One region of the Planomicrobium sp. MB-3u-38 genome, then DNA from elsewhere that is predicted to be linked to it. Evidence: riboswitches for the same ligand, from Rfam matches in the RefSeq annotation. Region 1 holds a riboswitch; the other holds the start of a gene.
The links. Region 1 has a riboswitch for S-adenosylmethionine ahead of metC (cystathionine beta-lyase). Riboswitches for the same ligand answer to the same signal wherever they lie in the genome.
Positions count from the first base shown of each region.

Region 1 (4,261 bases):
GAGTCTTTAACTAATTATTACTACAAAAATGTTACTCGTACTTCTCAAAACTCAAAAACATTATCTTATTTCCGATCACAAGTAGAAAGTATAAATAGCTTGGAATGGAGATTTATTGGCTCTTCACTTACAGCGACTGGACTTTCTTGGTTGTCGTTTATTCTCTCTGTTCCTACTGCAGGCGCTGGTACGCTAGCTGCAGGGTTAGCAGCGTTAGGTGCTTATGGATCGGCTTTAGATGCAATGGTCAAAATACATGGTCATGTAAATAAAGCGAGAGCTTATTATTTCTCTCTGTAAAGAGATAGGAGGGTAAATTTGATAATCTTTGAACTAATAACCGTGCTACTGACTATCATAATTATTTCATTTGGACTGTATTATTTAAAATTCAAAAAATCAAAGAATAGGAACAGTTTTGTTCTTGGTTATTTGTATTTAATGTTCGGTACAATTGGATTGATTGTAACTGGCATAATGCTGATTTAAATAGATAGCCATCTTGAAATTGAGTAATGGGAAAAATATCAAAACACTTTGAAACCTATATAAATAACCGAAAAAAATCATAACCACAAAAAAAAAGGCAAGCGCACCCAGCGCTTGCCTTCTTCATTATTTCACTCTCCAAATATCTCTTCAGAAACTTCCACAATATAACGCAACTTCTCCCATTGCTGTTCTTCTGTGAGTTTATTGCCATGATGGGTTGACGCGAAACCGCATTGCGGGCTGATACAGAGCTGCTGTAATGGCACATACTGTGCGGCTTCCGCGACACGTGCTTTAATGACTTCCTTATCTTCAAGCTCCCCGTTCTTCGAAGTGAAGACGCCCAACACAACGCGCGGGCCGCCAGCTGGAATGTGCTCGAGCGGCTGGAAGCTGCCTGAGCGGTCGTCGTCGTATTCGAGGAAGAAGCCGTCGACTTTTTCTTTAGCGAAAAGGGTAGGTGCGATCAGCGCGTAGCTTCCTTCAAATGCCCAGTCGGACTGGTAATTGCCGCGGCAGAGGTGAGTGGTTACCGCAAGATCTTCCGGCTTGCCTTCAAGCACGCCGTTTGCGACGCGCAGCGCGAGGTCGATCAAAAACTCTCGATTATACTTGCCGTCGTTGAACGGGATTCCCGGCGCTGACAGCCCGGCGATATAGACATCGTCAATCTGAATATAGCGTGCGCCTAAATCATAGAAGGTTTTGAAAGCGTCGCGGTAAGCCTGGATGACGTCTTTTGCATAGTCTTCAATATCCGGATAGATGTTTTCGTCGCGGATGCCCTGATTGAAAAACTGGTTCGGACTTGGAATCGTCAGTTTCGGAATGGCGCGGTCGCCGACAATCTCTTTAAATTCAATAAAGTCTTGGATGAAAGGATGGTTTCCATTGAATGAGACTTTGCCGATATTGCGTACGTCGTAAGCTTCGGTCTCTACATTTTTAAATTTATAGCCATGTTCCGGTGTATAGCCTTCAAAGCCGTTGATGCCAGCCATGAAATCGGTGTGCCAGAATGTGCGGCGGAATTCGCCGTCAGTGACGGCTTTCAAGCCGACTTCGATTTGCTTGTCGACGATGCGCTTGATTTCTGTCGTTTCGATTTCGCGTAATTGCTCTGCCGTGATAACACCTTCTTTAAAGTCTTTTCTTGCCTGATGGATGCTTTCCGGACGCAGCAGGCTGCCGACGTGATCTGCCTTGAAAGGTGCTTTTACCGCTGTTTTTGTTGTTTCTGTGATTGGATTTGTCATGGGGAATTCCTGCTTTCTGATTTTAGTTTTTATTTGGCGTATAGATTAGTTCGCAATGCTGAGCTTGCTTTTCACTCGGACTTTCTCCAGTGCCTGCTCCAGATCTTCGAGCAGGTCGTCGGTGTGCTCGAGGCCGACGGAGAAACGGAACAGGCCGTCGGTGATGCCGCGTTTCTCGCGTTCTTCCTTCGGCATCGCGGCGTGCGACATGGTCGCCGGATACGACAGAATCGTTTCGACAGCGCCGAGGCTGACGGCGAAAACCGGAATCCGCAAGGCGTCCTTGAAGATGCGCGCCGAATTTTTGTCCGGCAGCTTTAATGATAGGACTGCACCATAGCCGCTTGCCTGCCGCTGCTGGATCGGATTGACGGGATGGAAGGAGAAGCCCGGATAATAAACTTCTTCGACAACCGGATGGCGATGCAGGAACTCAGCGATTTTCTGTGCGGATTCACTCGACTGCTTGAGACGCGCGCCGAGCGTTTTGATTCCTTGAATCAATAAATAGGAATCCTGTGCGCCTAAGACCGAACCGAAGGAGTTTTGGATAAAGCCGAGGCGGTCACCGAGTGCCGTGTCTTTTGTAACGGCGAGTCCTGCAACGATATCGCTGTGGCCGGACAGGAATTTCGTCGCGCTGTGAAGCACAAGATCCGCGCCGAGATCAAGCGGGTTCTGGAACAGCGGCGTCATGAATGTGTTGTCGACAAACGTCAGGCAGCCGTTCGCTTTGGCGAGTTTGGCGGCGATTTCGATATCGGTTATGTTCATCACCGGATTGGACGGGGTCTCGATGTAGATCACTTTCGTGTTTGGCCTGAAAGCCCGCGCGACTTCATCGAGGTCCGTCATATTGACGAATGAATGATCGATTCCGAATTTACCCAGCACCTCCGTGATGAAGCGGTAGGTGCCGCCATACACATCTTCTGACACCAATACATGATCGCCGGATTCCAGCAGCATGAAAGCCGACGAGATAGCGGCCATGCCTGAGGCGAAAGCGAATCCCCGTGTGCCGTTCTCGAGTTTTGCGATTGTATCCTCCAGCGCCTGGCGCGTCGGATTGCCGGAGCGGCTGTAATCATAAGGGCCGAACTCATCGATGCTTTGCTGGTGGAACGTCGACGACAGGTAAATCGGGACATTGACGGCGCCGGTCTTCGAATCGACACCGGCGGAATGGATAAATTTCGTTTCTAAGCGGTCGGTCATTTTTAAGTCCTCCTTTGACAGAGCTCCTTTTCCAATAGAAAAGGGGCTTTCTTCAATAAAGAAGAAAGCCCCTCAAAAGAGATCTGTTCTTCTCATCTTCTAGGCTCGCGCCTATTGGAATTAGCACCTTTGCCATTGCGGGCAGGTTGCTGAGACATCACAGGGCCAAATCCCTCCGTCTCTCTTGATAAGAAATAGATTATTAAGTTAGTTGTCAGTTGATGTGTTTAACAATAAAACAAGTTGATAGAAAATGCAAGAATATTTGATAAATAAATTTTGGACCGCTCAACTCAAACGCTAATCCTCCACAACATTTCCAACCGCTCATAATTCTCCAAACCAACGCGCCGCTTCACTTTTCCCCGTTTTAATTCTTTTCCGATTTCAAATTCATCTATCAGCAATAAAACATCGTAAATGAATCGCAGAGGGAATTGAAGTGATAAGAGGATTTGATAAGCGAGGTAGGCACTGACATGTTCGTAGCCATAGAAATTATCCTGTTCAATCGGCAAGTTTTTCCGGACATAAGCTTTGCCTATGTTATGCAAAAGGATGGTCCACGACAGCAATTCCTGCTCCTCAAAGTCACTGACTTCTTTTGATATTTCTCGAATGATTCCATAGTTCTGCTGCAGCAAGGCACGCATTTCTGCAGTCTCTGCCATAGGTCTGGTTTCTTCAAAGCTTTTGAAAAACAGTTCGTGACCCTCAAATAAAAGGGCCTGCGTCTTAAGCTGTTCCGGATTTATTTCTTTATAGGGTGGCATTGATAGGAAGCGGATCCAGCCGAAATTTTCATCTTTTCTCGGCAACTGGAATGCGCGGATATAACGTTCGATTATATGGCCGGGCACGCGGTCGACAGTTTGCCGCTTACTATTGCGTTTTTTCAGTAAAGCATGGGGAGTGAGGAAGATGATCGCTTCTGTTTCGGCCTCGAATTTTTCGATCCGGTTCAATATGCTCCGTCTTCTTTTGGATGCTAGGTTTGTTGCATCGTAAATGACATTGGAGCCGTTTTCTAAATGGTGGAATGTCTGCTGATACATTTCTTCGAACGTATTTTGGTAATCGACGGATTCGCCGGGCAGGCGGCTACGGTTCGTGATTTCATCGGAAGAGAGATGGACCCAATCTTCGTTTCCTTCAAGCAGGCTGCGGGCGTAGGTGGTTTTGCCGCTTCCCGGAAGGCCGATCAGCATTGTGAATTTCGCCATAGTAACCCTTCTTTCGGCAGAAATGAAATATGTAAAAATTCATTTTATCTTCCATACCCTTTTCAAGTCTGC
Region 1 is NZ_PJBO01000010.1:114,078-118,338, reverse strand. It holds partial or broken gene CXF70_RS18120 (geobacillin-26 family protein) at 1-300, shown strand, start outside; gene CXF70_RS05615 (5-methyltetrahydropteroyltriglutamate--homocysteine S-methyltransferase) at 621-1,748, opposite strand; gene metC (cystathionine beta-lyase) at 1,794-2,966, opposite strand; SAM riboswitch class I at 3,056-3,160, opposite strand; gene CXF70_RS05605 (AAA family ATPase) at 3,260-4,189, opposite strand.

Region 2 (11,227 bases), on a different contig from region 1:
TCGAACCGACGGACAAGTCAAAGCCATCGACGACGAGCGTAAATGTGACGCCGAGCGCCAGCAGCGTGACGATTGAAATCGACCGCAGGATGTCCGCGAAGTTGCCGTAGCTGAAGAACGCGTCGCTGAGGCTGCTGAAATACAGGATGATGACAATCAGCAGGATAATGGCGCCGTATTTAAACAGGAACTGAACTGCGTTCTCTTTCGCTGAGTTTTTCGTTTGGGGTAAGCTCTTCTTTTCCACCGCTTGCATAGAGTAATATCCTTTCCTGGGTCGCTTCTTGACGTGACAATTCCTTCACGATCTGACCATCGCACATTACCAGAATCCGATCGGAGATGCCGATCGCTTCATGGATTTCACTGGAGAAATAAAGGCAGGCTTTGCCGCTTCCGGCCAGTTCCCGGATCAATTTGAAGATGTCCACTTTTGCGCCGATGTCGACGCCTTTGGTCGGCTCATCGAATAAATAAAGCAGCGAATCGAGGCTCATCCATTTACCGATGGCCACTTTCTGCTGATTGCCTCCGCTCAGATGGACAAGCGGTGTTTCCGTATCGCCGGTTTTGATCTTTAATTTATCGATGATGTCTTCGGCAAATCTGTTTTCCGCTGCTTTATTCATGAACAGCTTGGTCGAGAATTTCCGGAGATTCGGGAACGAGGCATTGGCCCGCAGCGTTTCGTGGACAAACAGCCCTTCTTTCCGGCGTTCCTCGGGAATCAATGCCATCCCTGCCCGGATCGCATCTTCCGGATGCTTGATACGGACCTGTTTTCCCGCGACTTCCACAGAGCCGCTGACTGAACTCGACGCCCCGAACAGCGCTTTGGCCAGCTCTGTCTTGCCTGCCCCGACGAGTCCGACAATCCCGACGATTTCACCGGCTTTCACGGATAATGAAATATCCTTCAGCTTGCCGCTGTCCGATAACCCCCGAACTTCCAGCAGATTCTCGCCAGTCGCATGCGTCTGGTACTCCAGTTCATGACTGAGCGTTTCACCCAGCATCGCTTCGATAATTTGCTCGGAATCAGACTCTGCCGTAACGAAAGTGTTTACCCATTTCCCTTCGCGCATCACAGTGATGCGGTCGCTGATTTCGAATACTTCCGGCAGCCGATGGGAAATGAATACACAGCCGACGCCTTCGCTGCTCAATTTTCGGATGACTGAAAACAGTTTGTCCGATTCCGTCAATGACAAAGGCGCTGTCGGTTCATCGAAGATGATGAGCTTTGCCGAATGCACGAGCGCCCGGGCGATCAGCACCAGCTGTTTCTCCGCCAAAGTGAGCGTGCCTGCTTTTCGAGTTACGGCGATTTCCTCCGACTGCAATTGGACCAGCGCTTCTTTCGCCTGCTTGTTGATCTTCTGTTTCGACAACAGGAAATTGCCGCCTGCTGCAAAACTGTCCATCAGGATATTTTCCGCGACCGTCAGATCCGCAACAATGGCCGTATCGACTTCCTGGTAAACGCAATAAATGCCGTGTTCTTTGGCTTGTTTCGGTGAACGCAGGGAAATGACTTCCCCGTCCAGCCTGATTTCGCCGCTGTCCTGGCCGTATACTCCTGAAAGGATCTTGATCATCGTGCTTTTTCCCGCTCCGTTTACACCGAGCAAAGCGTGAACTTCACCTTTTTCGAGTTCCAGCTGGCCGTTTTCCAGCGCCGTTACATGGCCAAATCGTTTGCCGATTGCCTGCATGTCCAGTAATTGTGCCACTTCTGCACCCTCCTTTCGCCGAAAGGAGCCGCCCAATTCCGAGGACGGCTCCAATCCTTTATTCCCCTTCCAGTTCACGAAGATCGTCGGTATAGCCTTGCTCGCTCGCTCCCCATCCTTCGATGTGCTCGCTCAACGTTTCAGTTGTCACCGTTTCGTCCGGAAGCTCACCGGCATCAATGAAAACCGGCTCCAGCACCACTTTCTCCTCCGGCTGTTCACCGTTGATCAATTGGTACGCGTAACGCACCTGGATGCGTCCGATATCTGTCGGGTCGACCGCTGCCGAAGCCACCCACGGGCTGCCGTCTTTTTGGATCATCTGCAAATCTTCATCGCTCATGTCGATGCTGTAGACTTTGATGTCTGTGCGCCCTGCCTGCTCGATGGCACGGACAGCGCCTTTCGCGAATTCATCCCAAGCCGCCCAAACAGCTGTGATGTCGCCTTCGTTCGGGTATTGCTTCAGGATTGCTTCCATCTGCGCTTGTGTATCAAGCGCTGTATTTTGAGTGGCAGCACCGAATGCCGCAACTTCTTTGATGCCCGGGTTGTCTTTCAAGAATTGCTCATAAGCGATTTGGCGGCGTTCCATCGGGGCAAATCCTGCTGTCCAGATTTTTACGATATTCGCTTCGCCGTCGTGGTCTTCAGCCAGCTTCGTTAACGTCTGTTCTGCCATCAGCTGATCTCCCTGTTCAAGCGAAACCACGCCTTCCACATCAACTCCTGCGTCAAACGCTACAACCGGAATCCCTTTTTCCACCGCTTTTTCGACGCCTTGGTTCAACGCCTCTTTCGTTCCGTGGTCAATCAGGATTGCATCTGTTCCCTGGTTGATGGCGGCATCCAAATTGGATGCCATTTTCGCCAGGTCTCCTTCAGAGTTGAACACGGTCACTTTGCCGCCGAAGCTCTCAACCTGTTCTTCGACTCCGGCTATGTATTGCGCCGAAAACGTTCCGAGATTCTGCTGCAAAATCAATGCCACTTCCTTGCCCGCCAGCGGATGTTCAGAGGCTTCCGACTTTTTATCCGAATCCGTTTCCGCTTCCGTCACCGTCTCGCCTTTCGGCTGGCACGCCGCCAATAAAATACTGATGAACAATAAAGCCGCGATTATTAAAAATGATTGTTTTTTCATGAGTTTTCTCCTTCTTAACTTGCAATATTTTTGTTGTAATCACTATGAATACCGCTTCGGTGCTATGGACAAAGCTCCCGCAATAAGCCGAGAAGAACACTCGTCTTATTGCTCCGCTCAGTCCGGAAACGCACCGTCGCTGAGAGAAGTTTCTAACGATATGGAGCAAAACAGCGGAGACTCCCAGAGGAACAGAAACGGAGTTGGCTTTCCAACTCCGTTTCGAGCGAAGTGCTGAGATCCACTCGGGCGAAGTGGAACGAGCACGAGTTAGCTCAGCGCGAGCCCCCAGGAAAGCGAAGCTGTTTTGCGGAATATCGACTATATAACTTACTTAACTGTCAAAAACAGTTCCGGTATATTTCGTTCATAATTCGGATGGATGATGCCTTTTTCCGTGATGATTGCCGTAATGTACTGCGCCGGCGTCACATCAAATGCCGGGTTGTAGACTTTTGTGCCGTTCGGTGCAACTTGCTGTCCGGCAATATGCGTGATTTCCTTCGCCGATCGCTCTTCGATCGGGATGTTTTTGCCGTTTGGAATCTGCAAATCGAACGTTGATGCCGGTGCCGCCACATAGAAAGGGATTTTATAGGCCGCTGCCAGAATCGCCAGGTTGAAGGTACCGATTTTATTGGCTGTATCTCCGTTTGCCGCAATGCGGTCAGCGCCGACAATGATCGCTTCAACGCCTTTCGCCCCAATCGTGTGCGCCGCCATGCTATCAGTGATCAGCGTCACATCCACACCGGACTGCTGCAGCTCCCAAACCGTCAGGCGCGACCCTTGAAATACCGGTCGCGTTTCGCAGGCAAAGACTTCGAACTCACGCCCCAATTCCTTGCCGAGATGAAACGGCGCGAGCGCGGTGCCATATTTCGCTGTCGCAATGGAGCCCGCGTTGCAGATCGTCATGACTCTCGAACGGCCTTCCAATAGATCGAGCGCATAACCGCCGATCGTCCGGCACGCTTCCTCGTCTTCTTCATAAATACGTTTCGCTTCCGCTAAAATTTCCGCTTTTGCCGCTGCAACCGTTTTGGCTGATTGGATCGCTTGCTGCAGCCGGCCGATTGCCCACGCCAGATTGACTGCCGTCGGACGCGAAGACGCCAGGTAAACCGCGTCTTTTTTCACGAAATGATGGAATACTTCCAGCGTTTCCGTGTCATGCTTTTGGGCAGCCAGCGCCAAACCGTAAGCCGCTGTTATGCCGATCGCCGGTGCGCCGCGGACCTTCATTGTAATAATCGCATCGTAGACATCTTCGATTGTGTTCAGCGCGATATATTCCGTTTCATGCGGAAGTTTCTGTTGATCGAGAATAATCAATTGGTTGTTGATCCATTGGATTGATAATGGGATTGCCATGCTTTACAGCTCCTTCAAAAGCGCTGTCACATCCTGAATCGATGTGAGTTCGCTGCGTTTTAAGATTAAATTTTCCCCGATGCGGAGAGCCTGTTTTTTGGATTCGATACGCTGTTCTGCATCCTCAATACCGTCCAGGTCTTTGACATGCGCCAAGCCAATGGTGCGGCGGATCAATTCACAGCCGGCAAAACCGAGCGTGTCTTTGAAAATCTTGTCGAGAACGGATTCGCGGTAACCCGGAACGCTTTTGAAATCTTCAATGCCTTCATTTTCCCAAAGCTCCGTGAAGCGTGTTTCAAATACCTGCCACGCGTTTTCGATATGGCCGACGATTGAGCCGCGGCCATCGCCGTTCCGCGTGATGCCCTGTACAATCAGATTGGCAATAAACAAGCCGACGTCAAAGCCGATCGGTCCATAAAAAGCGAATTCCGGGTCGATGACCTTGGTTTCATCGTCATCAGCGAAAATGCTGCCGGTGTGGAGGTCGCCGTGAAGCAATGCCTCCGCTTCCGTCAAAAAGCTGCGCTTCAATTTCGCCGCTTCGAGTTTCAAACGGTCATTGTGCCAGATGCCTTCGACCGTCTGCCGAAGTTCCGGTTCGAAATCATTTGTCTCGTAATCGAAAAATGGATCCGTGAAAATCAAGTCTTCCGTGATTTTGCAAAGTTCCGGGTTGGAAAATTCAGCGGCCAGCCGCTTCTTCTCAAACGGATGCAACGCGAAGTCCGATGTATGGAATAAAGTCTGTGCCAGATATTCCCCGATATCGCTTGAAAGCTTAGGATACTCTTTTCCTTGGATCAAGCCTTCACGGGCGATCGTCAAATGGGACAGGTCTTCCATGATCGTATACGCCAATTCTTCATCGGTGCCATACACTTCCGGCACCAGGCCAACCGCATATTCACCGTGCTTACGCAACGCCGCAGCTTCGATCGCCGCACGCTTCAAGGTCAGCGGCCAGCTCTCGCCCACCACTTTGGCATAAGGCAACGCCTGCTTGATGATGACGCCTTTGCCGCTTGCCCGGTCACTTACCCGGTATACGTAATTCAAATTGCCATCGCCGATCTCCCGGCATTCCAGACCTGCTCCTGCCGGAAAAAGTCCCGCCGCCAAACCGATGGCCTCTGCTTCTGTCAATGCGTGGTATGTGGATACTGCTGTAGTTGTCATGTTTTTTCCTCCTGAATTACAATATAAAAACGCCTCTTTCCGTTAAGAAAGAGGCGCAGAATTAAGAGGTTCCATGCCTCTTATCTTCCAGAAAGTAAATTTCTGGTGGAATTAGCACCGTGCCTTGCGGGATGTTCATCCCGGCGCATAAAGCGCCCCTTCTCACGAAGGTATTACGGTCGGTTGCTGGGCGTCATAGGGCCAATTTCCCTCTGCCTGCTCTTGATAAGAGTACTAAGTTTTATATGCGGTTTTTGTTATGAGATGAATCCTACCACGGTTCAGAATAGACTGTCAACAAGAAGTTTTGAATTATTTTTCAATTTGCAAAATGGCTGCTCGCCACGTTTTGTATGCTCTTATGAAAGAACTGCTGTTTAGACAGGCTGCTTTTGCACCTCCCCCTTTACTTCAAATAAAAACTAAGTCCCTTTTAGCGGAAGTTTTCCGCTCGGCGGAAACTTCCTGGGTTTGTGGGTTTGAAATGAGCCTTCGCTGGCGGCGAAGGCTTTTCGATTCTTTTATGGTGGTTTTGGGTTGTTTTTGGTGTGTCTTGTTGAAGTGACAGCAGATTTCGGTCGTGATTTCACCTGTTTTTTGGTGAAAATGGCCGCCGGTTGAGGGACTCGGGGTTTTCTGAGGACAAATTCAGGTGAAATTCTCGATTTTGGATAGAATTTGCCTCGCCGGGCTACTGATTTTTCATTTCCAAGCAAGCTTAATTTCCAAATTAAGGATTTACTTTCCAGAATAGCTAAAATACTTTCCAATTCACTTTAAATACTTTCCAATTTGACCAAAATACTTTCCAAAACAGCCACTTTACTTTCCAAATTCATTTCTCAATCTTTATTTCCAAATTAAGGATTTACTGTCCGGATACACTGAAATACTGTCCGCATTCTCAAAATACTGTCCGCAAAACGAAAATACTGTCCGGATCAGCCTGTTTACTGTCCGGAGCCCTTTCGCCGCCCAAACCAAATCTAAAACCCCTGATTGCCTACAGTTTGCTGTGCAAACTGCTGGGTCCGTGAGCGGTAAGCCGCTCACTCCCCACTATGCAGTTTTACCATTGGCATCTCTCTCAAAAAACTTTCTCACAATTCCCTGTTGACAGAATTCTTCGCACGTGGAATAATCAGAATTACTTTATTGCAACAACCAACCGAATATCAATTCTTATTTAGAGCAGGTGGAGGGACAAGCCCTACGAAGCCCGGCAACCGGTCCAGCGATGGACACGGTGCTAATTCTTGCAGCCAGAACGTGTGGCTGAGAAATAAGAAGTCGTTAACGCCCTTAACCTCTTCTTATTTGAAGAGGTTTTTTATTTTTCATGAAAAGAACTTAAGGAGTGTCACATATGAGCAGACTGACAGCGAGCTATCAGGTATACGGCAAAGCGGGGTCTTTTGAGAAGAAGGCGGAAGGCATCGCGCTTGGGCTCACGATCGGGTCGTGGACCGACTTGCCGCTTCTCGAGCAGGAGCAATTGAAAAAACATAAAGGCCATGTGGTGTCGGTGGAGGAATTTCCACAAAGCCCTCACCCCCTCACGCCCGATGCAATTAAAGCACATATCAAAGTTTCCTATCCAAGCGCGAATTTCTCAGCGGACCTGCCGGCAATTCTGACCACCGTTTTCGGCAAACTGTCGCTCGACGGTGAAGTGAGATTATTGGATCTCGATTTTGAAGAAGGTCTGCTCCAAGAATTTCCGGGACCGCGTTTCGGCATCGACGGCATCCGTGGATTGCTCGATGTCCATGGCCGCCCGCTCGTTATGAGCATCTTCAAAGGCGTGATTGGCCGGGACATCGATTATCTAACGGCACAGCTCAGACAGCAGGCGCTTGGGGGCGTTGATCTAGTCAAAGACGACGAAATCCTGTTCGACAATCCGCTGACGCCTTTTGAACAGCGCATCACAGCTGCAAAACAAGTTCTGCACGAAGTCTATGCCGAAACCGGCCACCGCACGCTTTACGCGGTGAACCTGTCGGGCCGCACATCACAATTACGCGACAAGGCACGAAAAGCCCGTGAACTCGGTGCTGACGCATTGCTGTTCAATGTTCATGCCTACGGACTCGATGTGCTGCAGGAACTCGCAGAAGACGATGACATCGCTCTGCCGCTCATGGCACATCCGGCGTTCAGCGGTGCGTTCACTTCTTCTCCGTTCTACGGCGTCGCGGCACCGCTCGCGCTCGGCAAATTGACGCGCTACGCCGGCGCTGACTTCTCGCTGTTTCCCTCCCCTTACGGCAGTGTTGCCATGGAGAAGGAAGCGGCACTAGAACTCGGCGAACAGTTAACGAATGAAAGCCTGTTGAAACCAACGTTTCCGGTGCCATCCGCCGGCATCCATCCGGGACTTGTGCCGTTACTCATCAACGATTTCGGCATCGACAGCATCATTAACGCAGGCGGCGGCGTCCACGGACATCCCGACGGCGCGGCGGGCGGCGGCAAAGCATTCCGCCAGGCGGTCGATGCCGTCCTGCAACAGCAAAGCCTGGAAGACGCCAGTGAACAGCAGCCAGAATTAAAAACAGCTTTGGAATTATGGGGGTAATCATGAAACAGCCAATCATCTTTTGTGATTTTGATGGCACAATCACAACCAACGATAATTTAATCGCCATCATGAAGCATTTCAATCCGCCGGGCTGGGAACCGATCAAAGACGAGATTCTCGCTCAGACCATCTCCATACGTGAAGGTGTCAAAAAGATGTTTTCTTTATTGCCATCATCCAAAAAGGATGAAGTCATCGAATACGTGCTCGAGCAGGGGGAGATCCGGGAAGGCTTTGCGGATTTCGTCAACTATACGAGACAGCACAACATCCCGCTTTATATCGTCAGCGGCGGCATCGACTTTTTCGTCTACCCGCTGCTTGAACCGTTCGGACCGTTCGCAGGCATTTATTGCAATGAAGCGGATTTCTCGGGCGATACCATCCGGATCGATTTCCCGCACGGTTGCGACGACAAGTGCGCGAGCCAAGGCTGCGGCTGCTGCAAGCCGTCGATTATCCGGAAGCTTCTCGCGGACGGCGGCACGAGCATTGTCATCGGTGATTCGATCACCGATCTGCAGGCGGCAAAATATGCCGACCTTGTCATTGCCCGCGATTTCCTCATTGAAAAATGCGAGGAACTGAACATCCCTTACGAGCCTTTCGAGAATTTCGGAGACGTTACAGAAATCATCGATGCGAAATTGGGTGTGCGGTCATGACGACAGAACAGACATTGACGAAGCTGCAGGAAAAATGGAATGAACTGGCGGACGTTAAAGACGTTCTTGCCGGGCGCGACTGGTTCATGGGCACAAGCGGCAATCTCGCCATCAAAGTGAATGATGCGCCGCTCCAGTTCCTGGTTACAGCAAGCGGCAAGGATAAGTACAAACGGACCGATGAGGATTTCCTCCTCGTCGATGCGGCAGGCGAGCCGGTCGAAGCCACCCACCTCAAGCCTTCCGCCGAAACGTTGTTGCACAGCGCCATCTACAATAAAACCGGTGCCGGCTGCAGCCTACATGTCCATACCGTTGCCAATAACGTCCTGTCCGAACATTATGGACGCGACGGCAAAATCGATTTCAAAGGACAGGAACTCATCAAAGCATTCGGCTTATGGGATGAAGATGCTGTCTTGTCCATTCCGATCATCGCCAACCACGCCCATATCCCGCGGCTGGCGGAAGATTTCGAAGAACACCTGACAGCCGACAAAGGCGCTGTACTGATCCGCCACCACGGCATCACCGTATGGGGCAAAGACGCTTTTGAAGCGAAGAAATTGCTGGAGGCCAGCGAGTTTTTATTTCAATATCAATTGGCATTACTTCAAATAAAATAAACCCAATCAGAGAGGAAGATTATTAATGGCAATCATCAAAATTCAAGGTACAGACGAAACGATCGAAGCGCAAAACGAAGTCGCAGCATTTTTGGAGCAGCAGGAAGTTGTCTATGAACACTGGGACATCAATAAATTGCCGGAACCGCTCCGTGAAAAATTCGATTTGAGCGATGACGAGAAAGAACAGATCCTGCAAGCGTTCAAAGCGGAAATCGACGATATCTCTGAGCGTCGCGGCTATAAAGCGGCTGACGTCATTTCCCTTTCAGATTCGAACCCGAAACTGGATGAACTGTTGAAGAACTTCCAGCGCAAACATATCCATACAGACGACGAAGTCCGCTATATCGTCAGCGGCCACGGCGTTTTCATCATCCAGGGCAAAGACGAGCGCTTTTTCGAAGTCCACCTGACACCGGGCGATTTGATTTCGGTACCGGAAAACATCACGCATTATTTCACGCTTGCCGATGACCGCAAAGTGGTCGCTGTTCGCATCTTCGTGACGACTGAAGGATGGGTGCCGGTTTATCAGGAAGAAAGCGTTCAGAGCTGAAAGCATTCAATTAAATGAAAAGAATCCCGGTGAAGAAGCGCATCGCTTCGGCTTCCGGGATTTTTTGTGTATAAAAAGCTTTTCATCACCGGCGTTTTGAGGGATAGTGTAACAAATGAACACACCGTTTCCGCTTACGGACGCGGCGGATGTTCTGCTGATCCAAGGGGAGATTCTGATGGCATTATTAATGACCGATAACGAAATTACACTTGCAATTGTGCAGTCACTCAAAGAAGGGCGCATCCATGAATTCCAGGAGGTCATGGATGAACTGCAGCCCTATGATATGGCACAGCATTATCTCCGCATCCCCGGCAAGCACCGCACCAAGTTCCTTCTTTACTTAACGACCGAACAATTGACGGAATTGATGGATGAGCTCGACAGCGACGAGCAGCTGGAGATCTTGCATAAACTGGGCATCGAGAAATCCAAAAAAGTTCTCGACCGGATGGATAATGACGACCTCGCTTCGCTGCTTGCCGACATCGAGCCTCATCGCGCCGACGAATTGCTGGCGAATATGAACAGCGATGAATCGACGATTGTCCAGAACCTGATGAATTACCCGCCTGAAACGGCCGGTCGGATCATGAATGACCGCTACGTCTGGATTCCGGGTCATTACACGATCCGGGAAGCCATCGACAAGATCAAGCATTTCATTGAATATGCCGAATTTCTGAACTACCTGTACGTGGTTGATGAGGATCGGCGCCTCGAAGGCGTGGTTTCCTATAAAGACCTGCTGCTCGGCGAACTGGATGAGGAAATCAGCAATGTCATGTACAGCCGTGTCGTAAAAGCCGATGTGCTGACGGATCAGGAAGAAGTCGCCAACCTGATCAGCCGCTATGATTTCGTCTCCTTGCCGATTGTGGAGGACGATAACCGGCTGGTCGGCGTGGTGACCGTCGATGACGTGATCGATGTCGTGATGCAGGAAGCCAATGAGGATATCGAAAAACTGTCCGCTTCCGGTAAATCGATCGATTTCAAAACCAAGCCGATTGTCGCCGCTTACCGCCGCCTGCCCTGGCTTGTCCTCCTGCTGTTCATCGGTTTGCTGTCGGGCGGCATCATCAGCCGTTTTGAAGCGACGCTTGAAACGGTTGTCGCACTGACTTTCTTCATGCCGATGATTGCGGGCATGACCGGTAACACCGGCACCCAGTCGCTGGCAGTGGTCGTCCGCGGCCTCGTATCGCAAAAACCGAATTTCCGCCAAAGCATCAAACTGATCGTCCGGGAGTTATGGGTCGGCATCATCATCGGCGTGATTTGCGCCGTGCTGATCACAGGCATCGCTTATTTCTGGCAAGGCAGCCTCGTGCTCGGCTTTGTCGTCGGCAGTTCG
Region 2 is NZ_PJBO01000001.1:90,362-101,588, reverse strand. It holds gene CXF70_RS00575 (ABC transporter permease) at 1-256, opposite strand, end outside; gene CXF70_RS00570 (sugar ABC transporter ATP-binding protein) at 180-1,715, opposite strand; gene CXF70_RS00565 (sugar ABC transporter substrate-binding protein) at 1,792-2,877, opposite strand; gene mtnA (S-methyl-5-thioribose-1-phosphate isomerase) at 3,208-4,251, opposite strand; gene mtnK (S-methyl-5-thioribose kinase) at 4,255-5,433, opposite strand; SAM riboswitch class I at 5,511-5,665, opposite strand; SAM riboswitch class I at 6,613-6,722, shown strand; gene mtnW (2,3-diketo-5-methylthiopentyl-1-phosphate enolase) at 6,800-8,014, shown strand; gene CXF70_RS00545 (2-hydroxy-3-keto-5-methylthiopentenyl-1-phosphate phosphatase) at 8,017-8,682, shown strand; gene CXF70_RS00540 (methylthioribulose 1-phosphate dehydratase) at 8,679-9,308, shown strand; gene CXF70_RS00535 (1,2-dihydroxy-3-keto-5-methylthiopentene dioxygenase) at 9,334-9,867, shown strand; gene mgtE (magnesium transporter) at 10,046-11,227, shown strand, end outside.
Region 2: another riboswitch for S-adenosylmethionine. It lies ahead of mtnK (S-methyl-5-thioribose kinase); the one in region 1 lies ahead of metC (cystathionine beta-lyase).